DNA from 4 places in the Pseudonocardia sp. GCM10023141 genome. Region 3 is predicted to be linked to each of the others. Evidence: riboswitches for the same ligand, from Rfam matches in the RefSeq annotation. Region 3 holds a riboswitch; each other region holds the start of a gene.
What was found. A riboswitch is a leader RNA that binds a small molecule or an ion and turns the genes downstream of it on or off. The one in region 3 is predicted to bind S-adenosylmethionine.
Positions count from the first base shown of each region.

Region 1 (5,631 bases), on a different contig from region 3:
CACCGCGTCGCCATCCACGCCGCCGCGCCGTGCCCCGTCGACGTCAAGCACGCGATGATCGACTGGTGGGGGCCGGTGCTCGTCGAGTACTACGGCGCCACGGAGGGCTGCGGGCTCACCTACATCACGAGCGCCGAATGGCTGGAGCGGCCGGGCTCGGTGGGCCGCGAGGTGCTCGGCGAGCTGCGGATCTGCGAGGACGGCGCCGGCACGCTGTTGCCCCCGCGCCAGATCGGCACCGTCTTCTTCGAGCGCGAGCAGGCGCCGTTCGCCTACCACAACGATCCGGAGAAGACCCGCGGCTCCCGCCACCCGCAGCACGACAACTGGACCACCACCGGCGACCTGGGCTACGTCGACGAGCAGGGCTACCTCTACCTCACCGACCGGAAGGCCTTCATGATCATCTCCGGCGGGGTGAACATCTACCCCCGTGACACCGAGGACGTGCTGGCGCTGCACCCGGCGGTGCTCGACGTCGCCGTGATCGGCGTGCCCGACGAGGAGATGGGCGAGTCGGTGCTCGCGGTGGTCTCACCGGCGCCGGGCGCCGCCCCGGGACCCGACCTGGAGCAGGAGCTGATCGCGCACGTCCGCTCGCACATCGCCGCGTTCAAGGCACCGCGGCGGGTGGTGTTCACCGACGACATGCCCCGCACCCCCACCGGCAAGCTCGTGAAGCAGAAGCTGCGCGACCGGTACGGGAGCGTGGCGGCCGGCGCGACAGGCTCGCTGTCGGCGGCACCGCAAGATCACTAGGGTGACCAGTCAGACCTGACGGTTTGGGGCTTGTCGCGGCAGCGGGTGAGCGCCAGAGTGGGGACACGCGCACCGAGAGGATCCCGATGACCGTGATCGCGCCCGCCCCGGGCATCACCACCGGCCGTGGCATGACGATGAGCGACATCATCGCCCGGCACGCCCGGATCCACCCCGACGGCGTCGCCTTCCGCGACGGCGAGCTGACCTTGACCTGGGCGCAGACCGACGAGCGCATCGGCAGGTTCGCGCTGGTGCTGGCGGCGGCAGGCGTCACCCCGGGCGACCGCGTGGCGGTGCTGGGGCTCAACAGCGTGCCGCTGGTCGAGGCGATGGCCGCGACACTGCGCCTCGGCGCGATCTGCGTGCCGGTGAACTTCCGGATGGTGGCGTCGGAGGTCGCCTACGTCCTGTCCGACAGCGGATCGGTCGTGCTCGTCACCGACGACGCGCTGGCACCGCTCGCGGCGGCCGCGCAGGCCATGGTGCCCGAGGTGGCGGCGCTCGTGTCGATCGGCGACGGCTACGACGACCTGCTCGCCGCTGCCGACGGCACCGTGCCTGCTCCCGCGGTGCCGGACACGGACCCCGCGTTCATCATGTACACCTCGGGCACCACCGGGCGCCCCAAGGGTGCCGTGCTCACCCACCGCAACCTGCTGCTGCACTCCTACAGCAACATCATCCACCTCGGCGACAGCGGCAACGAGCGCGTGGGGCTCTCCGGTGCACCGATGTTCCACATCGCCGGTGTCGCGGGCTTCTACCTCAACATGGTCGTCGCGGGTGCCACGGTGATGACGCCGTCGGGAGGTTTCGATCCGGCCGCGATGGTCGACCTGCTCGAGCGCGAGCGCGTCTCGGGCTGCTTCTTCGTGCCCGCGCAATGGGCAGCCATCTGCGCCGTGCCCGGCATCAAGGACCGCGACCTCTCCGCGCTGAAGCAGCTCTCGTGGGGTGCGGCGCCCGCGTCCACCACGCTGCTGCGCACGATGATCGACACGTTCCCGCAGGGCGACATCATCACCGCGTTCGGGCAGACCGAGTGCAGCCCCGTCACGTGCGTGCTGCGCGGCGAGGACTCGATCCGCAAGATCGGCTCCATCGGCACGCCGATGCTCAACGTCGAGGTCCGGGTCGTCGACGACGACATGAACGACGTGGCGCAGGGTGACGTCGGCGAGATCGTCTACCGCGGCCCGCTCGTGATGGACGGGTACTGGAACAAGCCCGCCGAGACCGCGGAGGCGTTCCGGGGTGGCTGGTTCCACTCCGGCGACCTGGTCCGCGAGGACGAGGACGGCTACTTCTTCGTCGTCGACCGCAAGAAGGACATGATCATCTCCGGCGGGGAGAACATCTACTGCGCCGAGGTGGAGAACGTGCTCGCCGCGCACCCGAAGGTGGCCGAGGTCGCCCTCATCGGGGTGCCCGACCCGAAGTGGGGCGAGTCCCCGCTCGCGGTGATCGCACCGCGGGACCCGGCCGACCCGCCCACGGCCGCGGAGATCGACGCGTTCTGTCGCGAGCACCTCGCGGCCTACAAGCGCCCGCGTGAGGTCGCCATCGTCGAGGCGCTGCCGCGCAACCCGAGCGGCAAGGTGCTCAAGACGCAGCTGCGGTCCGACCACGGCGCGCACGACGTCGTCGCCCGGATCGTCGGGGAGCCCGCCCCCCGATGACCGACCTCACCGGTGACTGGCACGGCACCATCCGGACGCCGGGGGCGGAGCTGGCCGTCGGCATCACCTTCACCGCGGCCGGCGGCACCGCAGCGGTGCCCGCGCAGGGGCTGCAGGGACTGCCGCTGGCCGACGTCGTCGTGGAGGGCACGAGGGTGCGCTTCGCCGTGCCGTCGATCCCGGGTGGGGCCCGGTTCACGGGCACGCTGATCGACGACGCCATCGCCGGGGAGTACAACCAGGGCGGTCGGGGCTTCCCGTTCACGCTGGTCCGCGGCACGGTGGCGGCGGCGGGTCGACCGCAGGAGCCGCAGCCGCCGTTCCCGTACTGGAGCGAGCAGGTGACGTTCGCGAGCGGGCCGGTGACGCTGGCTGGCACGCTGACCGTCCCGCCGACCGGTGGCCCGCACCCGGCCGTCGTCCTGATCACCGGGAGCGGCGCGCACGACCGCGACGAGTCGATCGCCGGGCACAAGCCGTTCCTCGTGCTCGCCGACGCGCTGACGCGAGCCGGGTTCGCGGTGCTGCGGGTCGACGACCGTGGCGTCGGCGGGTCCGGCGGCACCAAGGCGCAGTGCAGCTACGACGAGCTGGCACTCGACCCGCTGGCCGGGATCTCCCACCTGGCCGCACGCCCCGACATCGACCCGGCGCGGATCGGGCTCTGCGGGCACAGCGAGGGCGGCTACCTGGCCCCGCTCGCCGCAGGGCGAGCCGGTGGCGCCGTGGCGTTCGTGGTGGCGCTCGCCGGTCCGGCCGCTCCGGGCGCCGAGGTGCTCGTGCTCCAGAACCGCCTCGTCGCCGAGCAGGCCGGGCTCGCCGCCGACGCCGTGGAGCAGCAGGTGGAGTTCATCCAGGAGCTGTGCCGGCTGCTGGTGGCCCAGGACCTGGACGGCGCCCGCGCGCTGGCACGCGAGCGCATCACCGAGCAGTTCACCGGCATGCCACCCGAGGACCGGCCGGCCGCAGACCGGATCGAGGAGATGATCCCGGTCTCCCCCGCGTTCCGCGCGTTCGTCGCGTACGACCCCGCACCCGCGTTGGCCGCACTGACCGTTCCGGTGCTGGCCGTCTTCGGGGAGCTCGACGTGCAGGTACCACCCGCGCAGAGCGAACCGGCGATGCGAGCACTGCTGGCCGGCAACCCCGACGCCACCGTGCGCACCGTCGCAGGCGTCAACCACCTGATGCAGCCGGCGACGACCGGGGCGGTCACGGAGTACGCGGCCATCGCGACGACCATCGCGCCCGAGGTGCTGGCGCTGCTGACCGGCTGGCTGCAGGAGCGCTTCGGCTGACCCGGCAGACAGGCAGGCCGGCAGGCCGACTCGACAGGCAGGCCGGCAGGGCTGTGGCCGCCGTCACCTCCACGCCGATCTTGCGGCCGCCCCACCCTCCCGTGTTACCTTCTCTTCAGGTCATGAGTGCCAGCGCATAGCCCCGGCTTGCTGGTCGGCAACCCTCCTCCGCGGTGGGGTGCTCCGGGTGACGACCAGGCCGTTGCGCGCAGTGCGCAGGGGCAAGCGCGGACTCCACACGAGCGGGGTCCCCTGGCCAGGAGACTGCTATGTCGACGCCCACCCTCGCCCGTACCTGCACCGAACTGCCCCGCGTCGTCGGGGCCGACCTGCGGGTGCCACTGGTCACCGGCGAGACGATCACCTACGCCAACCTCGACCTCGCCGCGAGCGCGCCGGCGCTGGAGGACGTGGCCGCCCACATCACCACGCTGCTGCCGTACTACTCGAGCGTGCACCGCGGCGCCGGCTACGCCTCGCAGGTGAGCACCGCCGTGCTGGAGTCGGCGCGCGCGGCCGTCGGCGCGTTCGTGGGTGCCCGCTCCGACGACGTCGTGGTGTTCACCCGCAACACCACCGACGCGTTGAACCTGCTGGCCGGCTGCGTGCCGCACTCCGGCCAGGTGCTCTGCCTCGACATCGAGCACCACGCCAACCTGCTGCCGTGGCGCCGTCGCGCCCACCGCGTCGTCCGCGCCGCGGCCACCGTCGAGCAGACGTTGGCCGAGCTCGACTCCGCGTTGCGCTCCACCCCCACCGCGCTGCTCGCGATCACCGGGGCGTCCAACGTCACCGGTGAGGTGCTGCCGGTCGATCGCATCGTGGCGATCGCGCACGCTGCGGGCGCCCGGGTCGTGGTGGACGCCGCGCAGCTCGCGCCGCACCGCTGCATCGACCTCGCCGCCACCGGCGTCGACTACCTCGCCCTCTCTGGCCACAAGCTGTACGCGCCCTACGGTGCCGGCGCGCTGATCGGCCGCCGCGACTGGCTCGACGCCGCGCCCGCCTACCTCGCAGGCGGCGGCGCGGTGCAGGAGGTCACCCGCGACGGCGTCGAGTGGGCACCGGCCCCGCACCGCCACGAGGCCGGCACGCCCAACGTGCTGGGCGCGGCCGCGCTCGCGCAGGCCTGCCGCACGCTGGCACCGGTGCTCGCCGAGGCGGCGCTCGAGCACGAGCGGGCGCTGCTGGAGCGGCTGCGCACGGGGCTGGCCGCCATCCCCGGTGTCGAGACGCTGCGGATCTGGGCCGACAGCACCGACCAGGTGGCCGTGCAGAGCTTCACGGTGGCCGACCGCCCCGCCGGTTACGTGGCCGCCTACCTCTCGGCCGAGCACGGCATCGGCGTGCGCGACGGCCGCTTCTGCGCCCACCCGCTGCTCGCCACGCTCAACCCGGACTCGGGCGAGGCCGTCCGTGTCAGCATCGGTGTCGGTACCACCGCCGAGCACATCGACCGGCTCATCGACGCGCTCACCACGCTCGTCACCCGCGGCGCGTCCTGGACCTACGCACCGATCGACGGCCGCTGGGCACCGACGCCCGACCCGCGCCCGATCGACCCGCTGGGCATCGGCGCGCTGGGTCTGCCGGTCGGGCCCGCCTGCGGTCCCGCCGGGCACTGAGCCGCGCAGCGCTCACACCCACTGTCTCGCTCACACCCACTGTCTCGCTCGCACCCACCGTCTGGGGCCGGCGCACATCATCAGGGGCCGGCGCACACCGTTGACGGTATGCGTCAGCACCTGAGGGTGTGCGTCAGCTCGAGACCGGGGAGCCGCCGAGTGCGGGGAGCGAGACGCCGCAGGGCGGCTTGACGGCGTGGGCCGGGTCGAGGGCATTGAGGATGATCTGCCCGGTGCGCGGCGTCGTGATGATCGAGAGGTGGTCGG
Region 1 is NZ_JBHSIR010000025.1:67,233-72,863, reverse strand. It holds gene ACFPFQ_RS13715 (acyl-CoA synthetase) at 1-759, shown strand, start outside; gene ACFPFQ_RS13710 (long-chain-fatty-acid--CoA ligase) at 846-2,441, shown strand; gene ACFPFQ_RS13705 (alpha/beta hydrolase family protein) at 2,438-3,739, shown strand; SAM riboswitch class IV at 3,858-3,973, shown strand; gene ACFPFQ_RS13700 (aminotransferase class V-fold PLP-dependent enzyme) at 4,009-5,364, shown strand; gene ACFPFQ_RS13695 (esterase/lipase family protein) at 5,498-5,631, opposite strand, start outside.
Region 1: it holds a riboswitch for S-adenosylmethionine, as region 3 does, so the genes downstream of both, ACFPFQ_RS13700 (aminotransferase class V-fold PLP-dependent enzyme) here and ACFPFQ_RS37615 (putative leader peptide) in region 3, are expected to answer to the same signal.

Region 2 (5,631 bases), on a different contig from region 3:
TGCTGCTCGCCGTCCCGGCCGGTTCGCTCGACTACTGGAGCGCCCGCCTGACCGAGCGCCACGTCGACGTGGCCGACGCCGAGGTGCTCGGCAGGCGCCGGCTGCTGCTGCGGCACCCGTGCGGCGTCGAGTACGCACTCGTCGGTGTGGACGGTGACCCGCGTGCGGGCTGGACCGGCGGCGGCGTCCCGGCAGAGCACGCGATCCACGGGATCCACGGGGTCGGGGTGCACGTCGCGAACCCGGAGAACATGGTCGAGTTCACCGCTCAGCACATGTTCGCGAAGGACCTCGTCGAGGAGGGTGACCGCGTCGCGCTGCAGATCGGCGCGGCCGACCGCGGCGGCGCCGTCGAGCTCGTCGTCAACCGCACCGACGACCCCGGCACGTGGCGCTACGGCGAGGGCACGATCCACCACTTCGCCTGGAACGCGGAGACGCTGCAGAACCAGGACGAGCTCAAGTTCGCCATCGAGGGTGCCGGCTACACCGACATCTCCGAGCTCAAGGACCGCAAGTACTTCAAGTCCGTCTACGTGCGCAGCCCGGGCGGTGCGCTGTTCGAGCTCGCGGTGACCCACCCCGAGGGCGGCTGGACCTGCGACGAGTCCCCGAAGGAGCTCGGCAGTGCCTTCCAGCTGCCCGAGCAGTTCGAGTCCCGCCGCGTGGAGCTGCTCGACCAGCTCGAACCGATCGACATCTGACCCGGCCGCCCCGCACGTCCACCCGTCCCGACACTGGAGTCGACGATGGCCATCACCACGCAGACCATGACCGACGAGCAGCGCAAGTCGGTGGCGCTGGAGTACCTCAAGGCGTTCGACCACGGTGGCACGACGAGCAGCGGCGCGAGCATCCTGGAGCTGTTCGCCGCGGACGCCCAGGTGTACTTCCCCAAGTGGGGCATCGCCGAGGGCCACGAGCAGATCGGACGGATGTTCAGCGACGTCGGCGCCACGCTCACGGCGATCAAGCACGACTACGCCTCCTTCAACTGGATCTTCTCCGGTGGCGACACGGTCGTCGCGGAGGGGACGAGCTTCGGCGAGCACCAGGACGGCCCGTGGCGCGCCGGGGTGCCCGAGTGGGGCGCCGGTCGCTGGTGCGACGTGTTCGAGATCCGCGACTTCCTCATCCAGCGCTGCTTCATCTACCTCGACCCCGACTACGCGGGCTCCGACACCGGGCGCTATCCGTGGCTGGCCGACGCCCGGGCGCGACAAAATGGAGGCTCCTCCGTATAGTCGGCCGCAGGCGGTGAGATCTCCGCCTTCGGCCCGGTAGGAGCACGAACATGAGCGACACCACCACACTTCCCCGCCGCCGCCCCGGCGGCGCGATCGGCCTCGGCGACCACACCGTCGCGCGCATCGGCTACGGAGCGATGGCACTCGAGCAGTACGCGGGCGACCTGCCCGCAGGCGAACGGCTGCTGCGACGGGCCATCGATCTCGGCGTGGACCACATCGACACCGCGGACTTCTACGGCGACAGCACCGCCAACGCGATCATCGCGAGTGCCGTCCGGCCGGCGGACGGCGTCGTCGTGGTGAGCAAGGTCGGCGCGGTGAGGGACCCCGGCGGTCCGCTGCCCCTGCGCCCGGCACAGCGGCCGGCCGAGCTCCGCACCGCCGTCGAGGACAACCTCCGCTCGCTCCGCCGCGATCGCATCGACATCGTGAACCTCCGGCGCCTCGACGTCGGGCCCGGGATCCGCGCCGAAGGCGACCAGCTCATCGATCTCGACGACCAGCTCGCCGCGCTGACGGCCCTGCGCGACGAGGGGCTCATCGGCGCGATCGGGCTCAGCGCTGTCGGGATCGGCACGCTGCGCAGAGCGCTGCCGGCCGGCATCGCGTGCGTCCAGAACGCCTACGGCCTCGTCGCGCGGCAGTTCGAGGACATGCTCGAGCTCTGCACCGCGGAGGGGATCGCCTGGGTGCCGTTCTTCCCGCTCGGCTCCCGGTTCGCCGGCATGCCGAAGGTGACCGAGCAGCCCGAGGTGGTGGCCGCCGCTGCGCGGCTCGGGGTGACGCCCTCGCAGGTCGGGCTCGCGTGGCTCCTGCGGCACGCACCGAACACGCTCCTCATCCCCGGCACCGGCAGCGCCGTGCACCTGGCCGAGAACGTCGCCGTCGACGAGGTCGTCCTCGACGACGCGACGACCGCCGAGCTCGACGGGATCTGGGCCGCGCGCTTCGCGGCCGCGGGCGAGGCGGCACCCCGCTGGGCCGACCGAGGCGCGGCCGTCAGCCGGTGGGCACCAGCGGCTGCTCGTCGATGACGCCCGCCGACAGGTCCGCGAGGACCCGCCCCAGCGCCGGAGCGAACTTGAAGCCGTGCCCGGAGAAGCCGGCACCCACCGCGACCGGGCCCTGGCTGCGGAGCACGAAGTTCGCGTCCGGAGTGGACGTGTAGGTGCAGCTGATCGGCTCGGGCCGCTGGTGGTCCAGCCCTGGCAGGAACGTGGCGACGTAGTCCTGCAAGCGGCGCAGCTGCGCCGGTTGCGGCTCGAACGACCGCCGATCCGGGTGACAGAGCGGCCCCACCCCGTGGAACCCGACCTTCACGCATCCCTCCTCGGTCGCCAGCCCGTAGACCCCACTGGGCCATCCCTGCTCCGGACCGGCGTGGTGGATGAACGTCGGCCACCCGACGTGGCGCAACGGCGTGCAGGGGCCGGCCCCGAGCACTGGGAAGTGCGCCGGTTGCTCCTGCGTCACCCGCAGCGGCGGCAGCTCGACGAGGCCGCCGACCAGCGCTTCCGTCCACGCCCCCACCGCGACCACGGCACGTCGCGCACGGACGGAGCCTGCGGAGGTCTCCACCTCGACGAGGTCGGGGCCGCAGACGGTGACCGCGCTGACCCGGGTGCGGTGCCGGACGTCGGCACCGCGCCCGACCGCCGCCGCCGTCAGCGCCGCAACAGCCTGGTCGGCGTTGATCCGTCCCGACCGATCCGACTGGTAGAGCACCGGACCGTCGAACACCATGCCGGGCCACCGGGCCATCGCCTCGTCGCTGCCCAGCCACCGGTGGTCGATGCCGTGCCGGGCCAGCGAGAGCGCCAGTTCCGCGACGAGCTCCTGATCACCGTGGTCGATGCCACCGGTCATCTGCAGCACCGAGGCACCCGTCTCCGTCTCCAGCTCGCGCCACAGCCGCAGCGCCTCACCGGCGAGCTCCACGTAGGGCGTCGACGCATAGGTCTGCCGGTAGATCCTCGACGAACCGTGCGACGCGCCCCGCGTGTGCCCGGCGTCGAACTGTTCGACCAGGACCACGTCCTGGCCGCGACGCGCGAGCTGCCACGCCGCGGCCGCCCCGACCACTCCCCCGCCGATGACCACGCAGTCGACGACGTCGCGGTGCTTGCGCGCCGGACATCGACGGCCCGGCTTGGGCACACCTGAGTGGGACACAGCTGAGTGGGGCATGACGCCTCCCATCGGTCCCGGCATGAGCACCCCACCGTGGCACGGCGTGGTTGCTGCGGCGTCGACGAGCCAGGTCTCTCGGCCGCTCTGGATGGACTCCTGAGCCTAGGCGGCCGTCAGCGGGAAGTGTCAATGTTTCCGAAGGGTGGGCGAACCGGAGTCAGCACGTCGGACATTTGTCGGCCGGCGTTCGACGCGGTGAACGAACCGGGATCAGTGCGGTGCGGAGACCGGCGACACCTGCGGGAATCGTCGGACATGGTGGCTCCAGGACATCGACGAGCAGGCGCGCGAAACTGCACGCGACCACTCAGGCGGGCGAAAGGGACGTCGGACGGATCCCGCCGGGACAGCCGGAATCGCTCGAGAACAAAGCGAATGGCGGCCAATTTGCCATCATCGCGCCTTGCGCACCGGCTGACATGACCAGACCCTGTGTCCGGCCGCTGTGTGCGGTCCCCTGTGCCGGGACTCACCCTCCCCCTGCCCCGTCGGGGCCGGTTAGGGTGCGGGAGTCGACATCGATCCCGTGCGTCGATCCCGTTGCGTCGATCCCGTTGGAAGGTCGAGAGATGCCCGGTCCCGCACGCGTGCTCGTGGCACGCCGCTGGCTCGACGGGCTCGGCTCCCCTCCCGGTTCCTGTCGATCCTGACCCGGAACCCGGCGGCCCGCCCGCCTCCTCCCGCCCCGCCGCTGCAGGGTGACTCCTGCGCGCGGACACCCTGACAAGGATCTTCAGCTGTGAGCGAGTGGCATGTTCTCGACAATCCCGCGCGCGCGTCCCTGCTGGGCCCGCACGCCCACCTCGCCGTGAGCCACGGCCTCGCCGTGCGCTACCGACCCGACGTCTCGGTGTTCGTCACCCTGCCCGCCGAACCCGACGACACGGCGTGGCGCGACCTCGCCGACCTCATCGGCCCCGGTGCCGTCGCGCCCCTCTCCGGTCTGCGCACACCCCCGCCTGCCGGCTGGGAGGTCGTCTCCGACGGCGCCGGAGTGCAGCTCGTCGACGACGGCGTGGCGGCCGCACCCGACGCCGAGGCCGTCCCCCTCGGGGACGCCGACGTTCCCGAGATGCTCGCGCTGGTCGAGCGCGCTCGACCCGGACCGTTCGCACCCCGCACCATCGAGATGGGGACCTACCTCGGGATCCGCCGCGGCGGCCGCCTCATCGCGATGGCAGGCGAGCGCCTGCACCCGCCGGGGTTCACCGAGATCAGCGCCGTGTGCACCGATGCCGACTTCCGCGGCCAGGGGCTGGCCACCCGCCTCGTCCACGCCGTCGCTGCCGGCATCCGCGCCCGCGGCGAGACCCCGTTCCTGCACGCAGCCGCCATGAACACCAACGCCATCCGGCTGTACGAGTCACTGGGCTTCCGGCTGCGCCGCCACAACCGGTTCGTGGGCGTCCGGGTCCCGGCAGGCGAACGCGTCGCGACATGACTCCGCGGCTGTCGGTCCAACCTGAGCAGCAGGATGGAAGGGGTCGGCCGCTCAGCCACCGCCCAGCAGCCGCACCACGGCACGCTCGACGGTGCCCCGCGTGGCGTCGTCGAACTGCTCGTTGAGGTGCTCGGCCCGCACGTCGACCCACTGCCTCCCGACCTTGTACGCCAGCAGGTCGTCGCCCCCGCCCTTGCGCCGCAGCAGGGAGTTGCAGGCCCGGTGCAGCGGCTTGTCCCGCAGCGTGAGCAGCCGCATCACCCTCCCTTCGCCGGGTAGGAGAACTCCACGGCGCCGCGGTGCAGGCGCACGTGCTCGCGGCGCATCGTCGCCAGCCCGAACGTCCCCTCCTCGTCGTCTGCTCGGCGTCGGCGAAGCTCCAGCCACGCCCGCCCCGCCGCCGCGTCAACCCCGGCACCGCCGGATCGACGTGGTCGCAGCCGCAATGCCCTTGCCATATCGACGTCCTACCCCGCATCGCGATCGGTCACACGCGGTCGGGTCGGATCAACGCCGGGGGGCGGCCGCCAGCGCATCGGCCGGTTCCACGCTCACGCTCAGCACCCGGTCCAGGCCGGTGATCGTGAACGGGCGCAGGAGATGCCGTCGGCCTCCGCAGGCGATGTGCAGGACACCGTCGTGGGCGCGAGCGCGCTCATGCGCCTCCATGAACGCCTGCAGAGCGCTGCTGCCCAGGAACGTCACGCCGCCGAGGTCGATGATGACGTGCCGACCCGGGCGGTCGAACTG
Region 2 is NZ_JBHSIR010000009.1:111,337-116,967, forward strand. It holds gene ACFPFQ_RS05460 (ring-cleaving dioxygenase) at 1-704, shown strand, start outside; gene ACFPFQ_RS05465 (nuclear transport factor 2 family protein) at 750-1,244, shown strand; gene ACFPFQ_RS05470 (aldo/keto reductase) at 1,295-2,284, shown strand; gene ACFPFQ_RS05475 (FAD-dependent oxidoreductase) at 2,250-3,437, opposite strand; SAM riboswitch class I at 3,443-3,535, opposite strand; gene ACFPFQ_RS05480 (GNAT family N-acetyltransferase) at 4,180-4,881, shown strand; gene ACFPFQ_RS05485 (hypothetical protein) at 4,933-5,139, opposite strand; gene ACFPFQ_RS05490 (hypothetical protein) at 5,139-5,339, opposite strand; gene ACFPFQ_RS05495 (STAS domain-containing protein) at 5,389-5,631, opposite strand, start outside.
Region 2: it holds a riboswitch for S-adenosylmethionine, as region 3 does, so the genes downstream of both, ACFPFQ_RS05475 (FAD-dependent oxidoreductase) here and ACFPFQ_RS37615 (putative leader peptide) in region 3, are expected to answer to the same signal.

Region 3 (5,631 bases):
CCTCGGCGGCTGGGGCATCACGGAGGCGCTGGGGGCGGGCGCCGACATCGTCGTCACCGGCCGCACCACCGACGCGTCGCTCGTCGTCGGGCCCGCGGCGTGGTGGCACGGCTGGGGGCGCGAGGACGTCGACCGGATCGCCGGCGCGATGGCCGCGGGCCACGTCATCGAGTGCGGTCCGCAGGCCACCGGCGGCAACTACGCGTTCTTCGAGGAGATCACCGACCGGCGCTACCCGGGCTTCCCCGTCGCCGAGATCGCGGACGACGGCTCCAGCGTGATCACCAAGCCGGACGGCACCGGCGGGCTCGTCTCGGTCGGCACCGTCACGGCCCAGCTGCTCTACGAGATCGCGGAGCCCGCCTACCTCGGCCCGGACGCCACCGCCCACTTCGACACGCTGCGGCTGGACCAGGAGGCGCCCGACCGCGTGCGGATCAGCGGTACCCGCGGGAGCGCGCCGACCGACCGGCTGAAGGTGGCACTGAACTACCAGGGCGGTTTCCGCAACACCATGACGCTCGTGCTCACCGGCACCGCGATCGAGGAGAAGGCGGCGTGGGCCGAGGAGCAGCTGTTCGGGCTGCTCGGCGGCAAGGAGCGCTTCGCCGAGACCGACGTGCGGCTGCTGCGCTTCGACCGGGCCGACGCGCCCGTCAACGACCAGGCCACCGCGCACCTGCGCATCACCGTCAAGGATCCCGACGCGCGCAAGGTGGGCCGCGCCTTCTCCAACACCACCATGGAGCTCGCGCTCGGCGGCTACCCCGGCTTCCACACCACCACCCCGCCGTCCGCGGAGAGCGCCTTCGGCGTCTACTGGCCCACCACGGTGCCCGCCGCCGAGGTCCAGCACCGCGTGACGCTGCCCGACGGCACGCAGCAGACGATCCCGCACCCGCCGGCAGGCCCCGCACCGGCCGCACCGACAGCGGCGGACCACACCCCGGTCAGGGGGCCCACGACGCGGCACCCGCTGGGCACGGTGGCCGGCGCCCGGTCCGGTGACAAGGGCGGCAACGCCAACATCGGAGTCTGGACCCGCACCGACGAGGAGTACCGCTGGCTGCGGGCGTACCTCACCGTCGAGCGCATCCGGGAGCTCCTTCCCGAGGCCGCGGACCTGGCGATCCGTCGCTACGAGCTGCCGAACCTGCGCGCGGTCAACATCGTGGTCGTCGGCCTGCTGGGCGATGGGGTGGCCTCGGCCACGCGGCCGGATCCCCAGGCCAAGGGGCTGGGCGAGTACCTGCGGAGCCGGTTGGTGGACATCCCGGAGGCCCTGCTGCGCCGGTGATCATGGTTCGTGATCATGGACTGGGCCGATCGGAGCAAAGCGCGATAGCGTGCCCGCCATGACAGGACGCGATACCCACTCCGGTCTCGACGACCCGCAGACCGATCGCCCGGGACTGGAACTCACCACCACCGTCGTCGGCTCGGCAACGGTGGTGGCAGTCCGCGGCGAGCTCGACCTGTACACCGCACCCGAGCTGATGAGCACCGTCGACGCCGCCTTCGACCAGCCCGCCGTCGCCACCGTCGTCATCGACCTGTCCGCGGTCTCGTTCCTCGGTTCCAGCGGGCTGGGCGTGCTCGCCAACCTGGCCACCCGGGCCGCCGACGCCCGGCACGCGCCGACGAACCTGCGCCTCGTGGCGCCGCCGGACCACGTCGCCGTCACCCAGCCGTGGGAGGTCATGCACCTGCACCAGGTCCTCCCGCTGCACCCGACCGTCGCGGCGGCGCTCGAGAGTTGAGATCCGGCCGATCAGGTTCGGCCCAGCGGGTTTGACAGGCCGGCGCCGCGGGAACCCGGCCCTGTTGTGTCCAGCCAGGCTGGAGGATTGTTGTCCCAGCTCGTCGAGTTCTCCCACCTCACCATCCCGGCCCACCCGACCAAGCTCTCCCCGCTGCGCCGCCACCTCCGGCGCTGCCTGTGCAACATCCCGCAGGACCGGCGGGACGAGATCGTCCTCGCCGTGTCCGAGGCCGTCACGAACTCCGTGACGCACGCGTACGAACCCGGGCGCCACGGCACCATCGAGGTGACACTGTGGACCGAGTCCGAGGCGCTCTGGATCGAGGTGCGCGACCACGGGCAGTGGCGCGTTCCCGCGGCCGAGCCGCGGCCGACCGGGCACGGCCTGGGGATCCGCCTCATGCAGCAGCTGTTCACCTGCGTGCTCATCCACCACGACCGCCACGGCACGCAGGTACTCCTCCAGCAGCCGCTGGCAGCGCCGGTCCCCGACCGCTCGCCACTCGGGCGACCCGCGGATCGGCCGAGTGGCGAGCTATGAACGTCACACCGGTGCCGAGCGATCACTCTCCGTGACCGATGTCGCGGCCGCACCCGTCCGGCTACCTCGATTGAGGTAGCCGGCTACTCGTGTCACGTGCCGACGGCGCGCCGATGCTCGAGGCTCCCAAGAGAAACGGGTGCTGCCATGAGGCCGTTCGTGGTGTTCGTCGGCGGTGGCCTGATCCTCGTCGGTGCGTGGACGGCCAACTGGACGCTCGGTCTGCTCGCCGGGCTGCTCCTCTGGCTCGCCACGGTGCAGCTCTGGCCGTGGACGGCCTGCAGCTCCTGTGCCAGCAGCCCCCGCATCCGCGACTTCACCGGCAAGAACTGGCGCACCTGCGGCGGTTGCGGTGGCACCGGCAAGGAGCTGCGCACCTTCGTGATGCGCCGCAACGTCCGCTGATCCGCGCCGACGGCCGGGACCGACGGCGTCGCAGCCGACACGTTGACAACGCCCGCGCAGCCGACTTAACGTCCACTCCGACAGGTCATGAGTGTCAGCGACAAGCCCTGGCTTGCTGGCCGGCAACCCTCGCTCGCGGTGGGGTGCTCCAGGTGACGACCGGACCGACGCACGTTCGGTAAGCGCGATGCCCCCGGCGGGCAGAACAGGTGGCGGTGGCGGCGATGGACACCACTTCGTGGTTGGCGCAGTGGCGATGCCACGGCCGCGCCACCGGAGCGGCCCGCCGCCACATCGACCTGCAGCGCGTCAGCAGCGCGCTCTGTCGTTCCTGATCTCACACCCGGGGCACTGACCCCGCGCTGTTGACCATCTCCTGATCCGCGCCGGACCGCACCGGCGCGGACTCCGTACGTCCCCCTCACCGAGCGCGCCGCTGCGATGCGTGCTGCCCGGACGCCCCCCGAGTCCACTGGAGTTCCAGCGTGCCTCCCTCCGGCCGATCCACCGTGTCCCGGTCCGATCCGCCACCCCCGCCACCCCGCCTGAACCGGGTCGACACCGACGACCGGCCCGAGCCGGACCTCACCGCTGCGCGCGTGATCCCGCTGCGCCACCCCGGCCGGTGGATCGCCACCGTCGTCGTACTCGTGGTGCTGGCCCAGATCGTCCACGGCCTGATCACCAACCCCTTCTACCAGTGGGACCGCTTCGCGTACTGGTTCCTGCGCCCGGTCGTCCTCGACGGGTTGGTCATCACGCTGCAGGTCACGGCGTTCAGCGCCGTGCTCGGCCTGGCGGGCGGCATCGTGCTGGCCCTGGGCAGGCTCTCCCGCAGCCCCGTCCTGCAGGCCGTGAGCTGGATCTACATCTGGCTGTTCCGCTCGGTCCCGCTGATCGTCGTGCTGCTGTTCCTCTACAACTTCAGCGCCCTCTACAAGTCGTTGAGCCTGGGTATCCCCTTCGGACCCGCGTTCGTGACGTTCGGCGTGACGACGCTGGCCACGGACATGGTCATCGCCGTGATCGGCCTGAGCCTGAACGAGGCCGCCTACGCCGCAGAGGTGGTGCGCGCCGGAATCCTCTCGGTCGACCAGGGGCAGCACGAGGCATCGGCTGCGCTCGGGCTCCCCCGCGGTTACCAGTTCCGCCGGATCGTGCTCCCCCAGGCGCTGCGCGCGATCGTGCCCTCCTACGTCAACCAGCTGATCGGGCTGATCAAGAGCACCTCGCTGGTGTTCTACGTGTCGCTGCTCGACCTGTTCGGCACCGTGCAGAGCATGGGCGCCACCTACTCCGGCGACATCGTGCCGCTGCTGGTCGTCGCCACCGTCTGGTACGTGATCCTCACCAGCATCGTGTCGATCATCCAGTTCTACGTGGAGCGCCACTACTCCCGCGGCGCGCTGCGGACCCTGCCCCCGACACCCCTGCAGAAGCTGCGCACCGGCACCACCGTGCTCCGGGCACGCATCAGGGAAGGAGCGATCCGATGACGAGCACGACATCAGACACGGCCGCCGGGACGGGGACGGGGACGGCCGTGCTCGGGGAGGTGCTCGACGGGGTGCGCCCCGCTGCCGTGCAGGTGCACTCCGCCCACAAGTGGTTCGGCACCCACCACGTGCTCGCCGGGGTGGACCTGACCGTGGCACCGGGCAAGGTCACGGTGGTACTCGGCCCGTCCGGATCGGGGAAGTCGACGCTGCTGCGCTCGATCAACCACCTCGAGAGGCTCGACAGCGGCCACGTCAGCATCAACGGCGAACCGATCGGCGTCCGCCACCACGGCACGCGGCTCAAGGAGCTGAGCGAGCGGGCGATACTCGCCCAGCGCAGCCGGATCGGGTTCGTCTTCCAGAGCTTCAACCTCTTCCCCCACCTCAGCGCGCTGGACAACGTCGCCGCCGCCCCCGTCGCCACCGGCCGCAGCTCCCGCTCCGAGGCCCGCGCGCACGCCCGCACCCTGCTGAGCCGGGTCGGGCTCGCCGACAAGACCGACGCCTACCCGCGCCAGCTCTCCGGCGGCCAGCAGCAACGCGTCGCGATCGCCCGGGCCCTCGCGCTGCGGCCCGGCGTGATCCTGTTCGACGAGCCGACCTCGGCGCTGGATCCCGAGCTCGTCGGTGAGGTGCTGGCCGTGATCAGGGACCTCGCGAGCACCGGAACGACCCTCATCGTCGTCACCCACGAGATCGGGTTCGCCCGCGAGGTCGCCGACCAGGTCGTCTTCCTCGATGCGGGCCGCATCCTCGAGCAGGGCCCACCCGCGCAGGTGCTCGACCACCCGCACCACCCGCGGACCGCGGAGTTCCTCAGCAAGGTCCTCTGACCGCCGCGCGCACCGCACCCCCACCGCTTGCCCACCCCGTTCACACCCCGAGCAGGAGAACCATGTCCGGCACCCGTACCCGATCGATCCGCGCCCTCGGCGTCGCAGCGAGCCTCGTCGCGCTCGGCGGCCTGCTGGCCGGCTGCGGCGGCTCCCCCGCCGCGAGCGCCGCCCCGGCCGGACCCACCACCGTCGCCGTCGGTGCCGTCTCCAACGGCGCCGCCAAGGAGACTCCCATCACCGTCGACGTCGTCGCCGCGATCCGCGCGAAGCTGCCGGCATCCGTCATCGACAGCGGGAAGCTCACCATCGGGCTGGGCTTCCTCCCGGCGGGCTCACCTCCGATCGGCTACGTCGGCAGCGACCAGAAGACGATCACCGGCTCCGAGCCCGACCTCGGCAGGCTCGTCGCGGGCGTGCTGGGCCTCGAACCCGTCTTCGCGAACGCCACCTGGGAGAACCTGTTCGTCGGGCTCGACAGCGGGCGCACCGACATCGGGTTCTCCAACATCACCGACACCGAGCAGCGCAAGCTCAAGTACGACTTCGCCTGCTACCGCCAGGACAACCTCGGCTTCGCCGCGCCTGCCG
Region 3 is NZ_JBHSIR010000066.1:69,837-75,467, forward strand. It holds gene ACFPFQ_RS37595 (acyclic terpene utilization AtuA family protein) at 1-1,297, shown strand, start outside; gene ACFPFQ_RS37600 (STAS domain-containing protein) at 1,356-1,760, shown strand; gene ACFPFQ_RS37605 (ATP-binding protein) at 1,851-2,303, shown strand; gene ACFPFQ_RS37610 (hypothetical protein) at 2,451-2,708, shown strand; SAM riboswitch class IV at 2,792-2,899, shown strand; gene ACFPFQ_RS37615 (putative leader peptide) at 2,933-3,043, shown strand; gene ACFPFQ_RS37620 (amino acid ABC transporter permease) at 3,218-4,204, shown strand; gene ACFPFQ_RS37625 (amino acid ABC transporter ATP-binding protein) at 4,201-5,040, shown strand; gene ACFPFQ_RS37630 (transporter substrate-binding domain-containing protein) at 5,103-5,631, shown strand, end outside.

Region 4 (5,631 bases), on a different contig from region 3:
CGGCGTGGGCGTTGCGGGAGGTCGCCGACATCGCGGCGCAGGCGCAGGCACCGCTCGTGGAGCTCACCGCCGGCAAGCGGCTGGACTGGCCCGGTCTCGCCCTCGACGTCATCGGTCCGACGCACCCCGCCGCGGTCGTCGACCCCGACGACGGCACTGCCGTCAACGACAGCTCACTGGTGCTGCGGGCCACCACGGCCACCGGCAGCGTGCTGCTGCCCGGCGATGCCGAGCTGGCGGCGCAGGCCGACCTGCTGGCCGCCCACACCGACCTGCGCGCCGAGGTCCTCAAGATGCCGCACCACGGCAGCCGCTACACCGCTCCCGCGTTCCTCAACGCCGTGGCACCACGCGCCGTGCTGGTCAGCGTCGGTGCCGGCAACCCCTACGGCCACCCCAACGTCGCGCTGCTCACCGTGCTGGCCGACGCCGGAGCTGCCGTGCGGCGCACCGACCAGGCCGGCGACGTCGCCGTCGTCACAGTGGCAGGCGACGCCGATCACGACGGGCGTCCCGATCTCGCCGTCGTCAGCAGGGGCGATCCGGTCCGGGCTCGCCGATCCGGCCCGCGGGCGGCAGGGCGGCGGATCGGGCGAGCGGCGCGGGCTCCGCCCCGGCGATGATCCGGCGCGTCGGCGACGAACGAGCTGGTGAGCTCGCTCGCCACCGCCGCGTGCGACCTGGCCGGGTGCGTGCGTCCGCTACCGGCCTTCGAGCGCCTCGCGCACGGCCTTGCTGGTGGAGGGCACGGTGGCCGTCGGGCCGATCTGGCCGGCCACGGCGTCGAGCGTCTTGAGGCCGTCGCCGGTGATCAGCAGCACGGTCTCGGCGTCGGGGTCGAGCCGGCCGGACTCCACGAGCTTCTTGGTGGTGGCCACGGTGACACCACCGGCGGTCTCGGCGAAGACACCCTCGGTCTGGGCCAGCAGCCGGATGCCGGCCACGACCTCCTCGTCGGAGACGTGCTCGACGGCCCCGCCGGTGCGGCGCACGGTGTCGAGCACGTACGGGCCGTCGGCCGGGTTGCCGATCGCGAGCGAGCGCGCGATGGTGTCGGGCCGCACGGGCTGGATCACGTCGTGGCCCTCCGCGAACGCCTTCGCGACGGGGGAGCAGCCGGTGGCCTGGGCGCCGAAGATCCGATAGGGCGTGGCCTCGACGAGCCCGAGCTTGCCGAGCTCGGTGAAGCCCTTGTCGACCTTGGTCAGCTGCGAGCCGGACGCCACCGGGATGACGACCTGCTGGGGGAGCCGCCAACCCAGCTGCTCGGCCACCTCGTACCCGAGCGTCTTGGAGCCCTCGGCGTAGTAGGGCCGCACGTTGACGTTGACGAACGCCCAGTCCTCGTGCTCGGCCGCCAGCTCGGTGGCCAGGCGGTTGACGTCGTCGTAGTTGCCGTCGACGGCCAGCAGGGTGCCGCCGTAGACGGCGGTGGTGAGCACCTTCGCCTGCTCGAGCGACTTCGGGATGAGCACCACCGAGTCCCAGCCGGCGCGGGCCGCGGCGGCGGCGACGGCGTTGGCCAGGTTGCCGGTGGACGGGCAGCACAGCACGGTGAAGCCCAGCTCGCGGGCAGCGGCCAGTGCCACGGCCACCACACGGTCCTTGAAGGAGTGCGTGGGGTTGCCGGTGTCGTCCTTGACCCACAGGTTCTTGATGCCCAGCGCGGCGCCGAGCCGGTCGGCCTTGATCAGCCGCGTCAGGCCGGGCTCGGTGTTGGGGTGGTCCTGGACGCCGGGCGGCACGGGCAGCAGCTGCCGGTAGCGCCAGATGTTCTTCGGGCCGGCCTCGATGGACTCGCGGGTGACGTCCCCGAACTCGTAGGCCACCTCGAGGGGGCCGAAGCACTGGGGGCACGCGAACTCGGCGGCGAGGGGGATCTGGTGACCGCACTCGCGACAGGACAGCGCGACGGCCGGACCGAGATCGAGGGACGTGGACGTCGAGACGTCAGAAAGCAGAGTCATTGAAGAACTCCTCATCTTTCCCGCACCATGCGGGCCGGAGTTGGCACCGTGATCGAGCGCGTTGACACGCGCGTCGCCGGTTGCCGGGGCTTCAACGGGCCGTTCCCTCTGCCCCTCTGGATGAGCCATATTCAGTTGGCCGCCGGCGCACGGGCCCGCGGATGACCATCACCGTACGCCACGGAGGGCCGCGTCCCCAACCGTCGTCCAGGATCTGGGAGCCCCGTCACCCCACGCGGTCCGCCCCGGACGTTCGGTTGTCGGTGTCGTGCGCGAGCATGGACGCCATGACCGCAGCTCCGCTCCAGCTCGTTCTCGGTGAGGAGGAGCTGCTCGTCGAGCGTGCCGTCGACGAGGTGGTGGCGCAGGCCCGAGCCGATGATCCGAGCGCCGACGTCCGCCGCTACCGCGCCACCGAGCTCTCGCCCTACGAGCTGGCCGACAGCCTGTCACCGTCGCTGTTCGCCGAGGCCAGGGTCATCGTCCTGCAGGCGGCGCACGAGGTGAACAAGGATCTCGCCACGGCCATCCTCGCGCAGGCTGCCGACCCGGCCGACGGCATCGTGCTCGTCGTGGTGCACGCCGGTGGAGCCCGCAACAAGGCGCTCGCCGACGCGCTGCGCAAGCAGGGAGCGGTCGTCACGATCTGCAACAAGATCACCCGCGCCGAGGAGCGTTCCGACTTCGTCCGCGCCGAGGTCCGCCGCGCCGGCGGCAAGATCGCGCCGGCAGCGGTGCCGGTGCTGATCGAGGCCGTCGGCTCCGATCTGCGGGAGCTGGCCGCGGCCACCGGGCAGCTGGTGGCCGACACCGGTGGCACGATCGACGAGAAGGCGGTGCGCCGCTACCACCGCGGCCGGGCCGAGACCACCGGGTTCGCCGTGGCCGACAAGGTGGTGGCGGGGGATCGGGCCGGCGCGCTCGAGGCGCTGCGCTGGGCGCAGGTGCTCGGGGTGCCCGCGGTGCTGGTCGCCGACGCGCTGGCCGACGCCATGCGCACGCTGGCCAAGGTCGGCGCGGCCGGCCGGGGCGATCCCAACCAGCTCGCCGGCCCGCTCGGGATGCCACCGTGGAAGATCCGCAAGGCCCAGCAGCAGGTGCGCAGCTGGCGCCCCGATTCGCTCGCGGTGGCGTTCGCCGCGGCGGCCGAGGTCAACGCCGACGTCAAGGGCGCCGCGGCCGATCCCGAGTACGCGCTGGAGCGTGCGGTCGAGCGGATGTGCACGGCGCGCGAGTCCCGCTGAGCGGCGCCTTCCCGCACAGCCCAGTCCTGCACAGCACAACGACGCCGCACCCTGGGAAAGGGGGCGACGCCGTCGGGTGAAGTACGTGAGGCGATCAGGCAGCGGTGGAAGCCGCGTGCACCTTCTTGGCCATGTTCGACTTCAGGTTGGCCGCCTGGTTCTTGTGGATGACGCCCTTGGAGGCCGCCTTGTCGAGCGCCTTGCTGGCAGCGCGCTGCAGGGTGCTGGCGGTCTCCACGTCACCGGCCTCGGAGGCCTCGCGGAACTTGCGCACAGCGGTACGCACCGAGGAGCGCACCGACTTGTTGCGCTGGCGACGCTTCTCGTTGGTCTTGACCCGCTTGATCTGGGACTTGATGTTGGCCACGCGTTTTGCCTCGAGTTCTTCTGCCGCTGGTCTGGTCATGGCTCCGGCGGCGGATGGATCGTGCGAGCACGCCGGGCGCTCGGCTGTCCATGCTACAGCGCTGCTCCGCGGGCCCGACATCACCCCGACGCGGGCAGCGGGAGCAGGCTGGCGAACGCTGCCAGCGCGCTCACGCCCGCCGCGGCGATGGCCCATCCGAACGTACCCGTGGCGTCGATGATCAGCCCGGCCAGTGGCGCGCCCAGGAGGGCACCGAACCCGGCCGCGGTGTAGATCAGCCCGACGATCCCGCCCAGCCCGCGGACGCCGTACATCTCCGCGACGACCGTGGGCTGCAGCGCGATCCAGCCGCCGTACCCGACACCGAGCACCGCCGCGAAGGCGACGAGCAGCGGCAGCGCGAGCGCCGGCAGCGCCGACGCGACCAGCCAGATCCCGAAGCTGACCGCGAAGACGGCGAAGCTGGCCTGGAACATGCGGATCCGCCCGACCCGGTCGGCGATGGCCCCGATGGCCAGGCGTCCGAGCACGCTCGCCACCCCGATCACGCCGATCAGCGCCGCGGCGGCCACTGGCGGCACTCCGGCCGCCGCGGCGTAGGTGGGGAGGAACACGAACGGCACGAAGAGCCCGAGCGACGCCAGGAACGTCGCGGCGTACATCGAGCGGAAGGCCCGGGTGCGCACCAGCTCGCGGATCGGCAGCGCGGGTGCGCCCTGCGCCGCAGGCGGGCGACGGACCGCTATCGCGCAGAGGACGAGCAGGGCCGCGCCCGCGACCCCGAACACGACGTGCGTCTGCCGCCAGCCCTGCACCGCGATCACGGCGGCGGCCAGCGGCGACCCGACGAGCGTGCCCACGCCGATCCCGGCGATCGCGATGGCGAGCGCCAGCGCCCGCCTGCGGTCGAACCACGCGCCCACGACGGCGACCATCGGCACGTAGCCGCAGGCCACAGCGATCCCGACGCCGAGACCGTAGGTGAGATAGCCCACCCACAGGTGCTGCACGATCGAGGTCAGGATCAGCCCGGCCGCGAGCGTCGCCGCGCCGAGGAGCAGCACCGGTCGGGGGCCGAACCGATCCACCGCCCGCCCGCTGACGGACCCGAGCAGGAACCAGCAGCAGGCCGTGACACTGAACACCACCGACGTCGCGCCGCTACCGGACCCGAACTCGGCGGCCATCGGCGCGAAGAAGGCCCCGAAGCTGTACGCGACGGCGAACACGACCGTCATCGAGAGGAACGCGGCCGCCACGGTGACCCACCCGCGCAACCCCTCGGGGGCCGGCCGGGGCACCGCGTGCGCCGCTGTCACGCTCTGACAATAAGCGGGGTCCGCGCCGGGGGCGGCGGTTGCGGTGGCCACCGCGCCGACCGGGTGGCCACCGCGCCAACGTCACGACATCGGCGCCGTGGCCAACGGGTTGGCGCGGTCGGGCGTCGGCTACCGGTCCGCCCGGGCCCGCCGCGACGGCGGGGTGATGGTGGCAGAAGCGCTGATCACGGTGTTGCCGCCGCTGTGCTTGGCCTGGTACATCGCGCCGTCGGCGGCGGCGAGCGCGACGGCGGGATCCGATCCCAGCGGCGCGTGGGTGACCCCCACCGACATCGTGACGCCCCCGGCCACCTCGACGGGCAACGCGGCGACGGCTTCGGTGGCCCGGGTGAGCGCCGCCTGCGCGGTGCTCAGCGGGGTGCCCGGCATGATCACGACGAACTCGTCCCCGCCGTAGCGGGCCACCAGGTCGTGGCTGCGCAGCGTGGTGCGCAGGCAGGTGGCGATGGCTCGCAGCACGGTGTCGCCCGCGGCGTGCGACCACGCGTCGTTGACGTCCTTGAAACCGTCCAGGTCGATCAGCGCCACCGCGCAGGGCTGGCTCGACGGCGTGCTGGTGGCCTCCACGAGGCGCAGGTCCAGCGCCCGCCGGTTGGGCAGCCCGGTCAGCGTGTCCTGCAGCGCCTGCGCCGCGACCGCGCCGTGCTCGCTGCGCAGGCGGTGGTGCTCGGTGTGGCTGCGCAGCGCCGTCAGCCGGGCTTCCCGCAGCGCCC
Region 4 is NZ_JBHSIR010000006.1:171,272-176,902, reverse strand. It holds gene ACFPFQ_RS01845 (ComEC/Rec2 family competence protein) at 1-623, shown strand, start outside; gene thrC (threonine synthase) at 702-1,967, opposite strand; SAM riboswitch class I at 1,976-2,094, opposite strand; gene holA (DNA polymerase III subunit delta) at 2,246-3,211, shown strand; gene rpsT (30S ribosomal protein S20) at 3,306-3,578, opposite strand; gene ACFPFQ_RS01825 (MFS transporter) at 3,698-4,897, opposite strand; gene ACFPFQ_RS01820 (GGDEF domain-containing protein) at 5,027-5,631, opposite strand, start outside.
Region 4: it holds a riboswitch for S-adenosylmethionine, as region 3 does, so the genes downstream of both, thrC (threonine synthase) here and ACFPFQ_RS37615 (putative leader peptide) in region 3, are expected to answer to the same signal.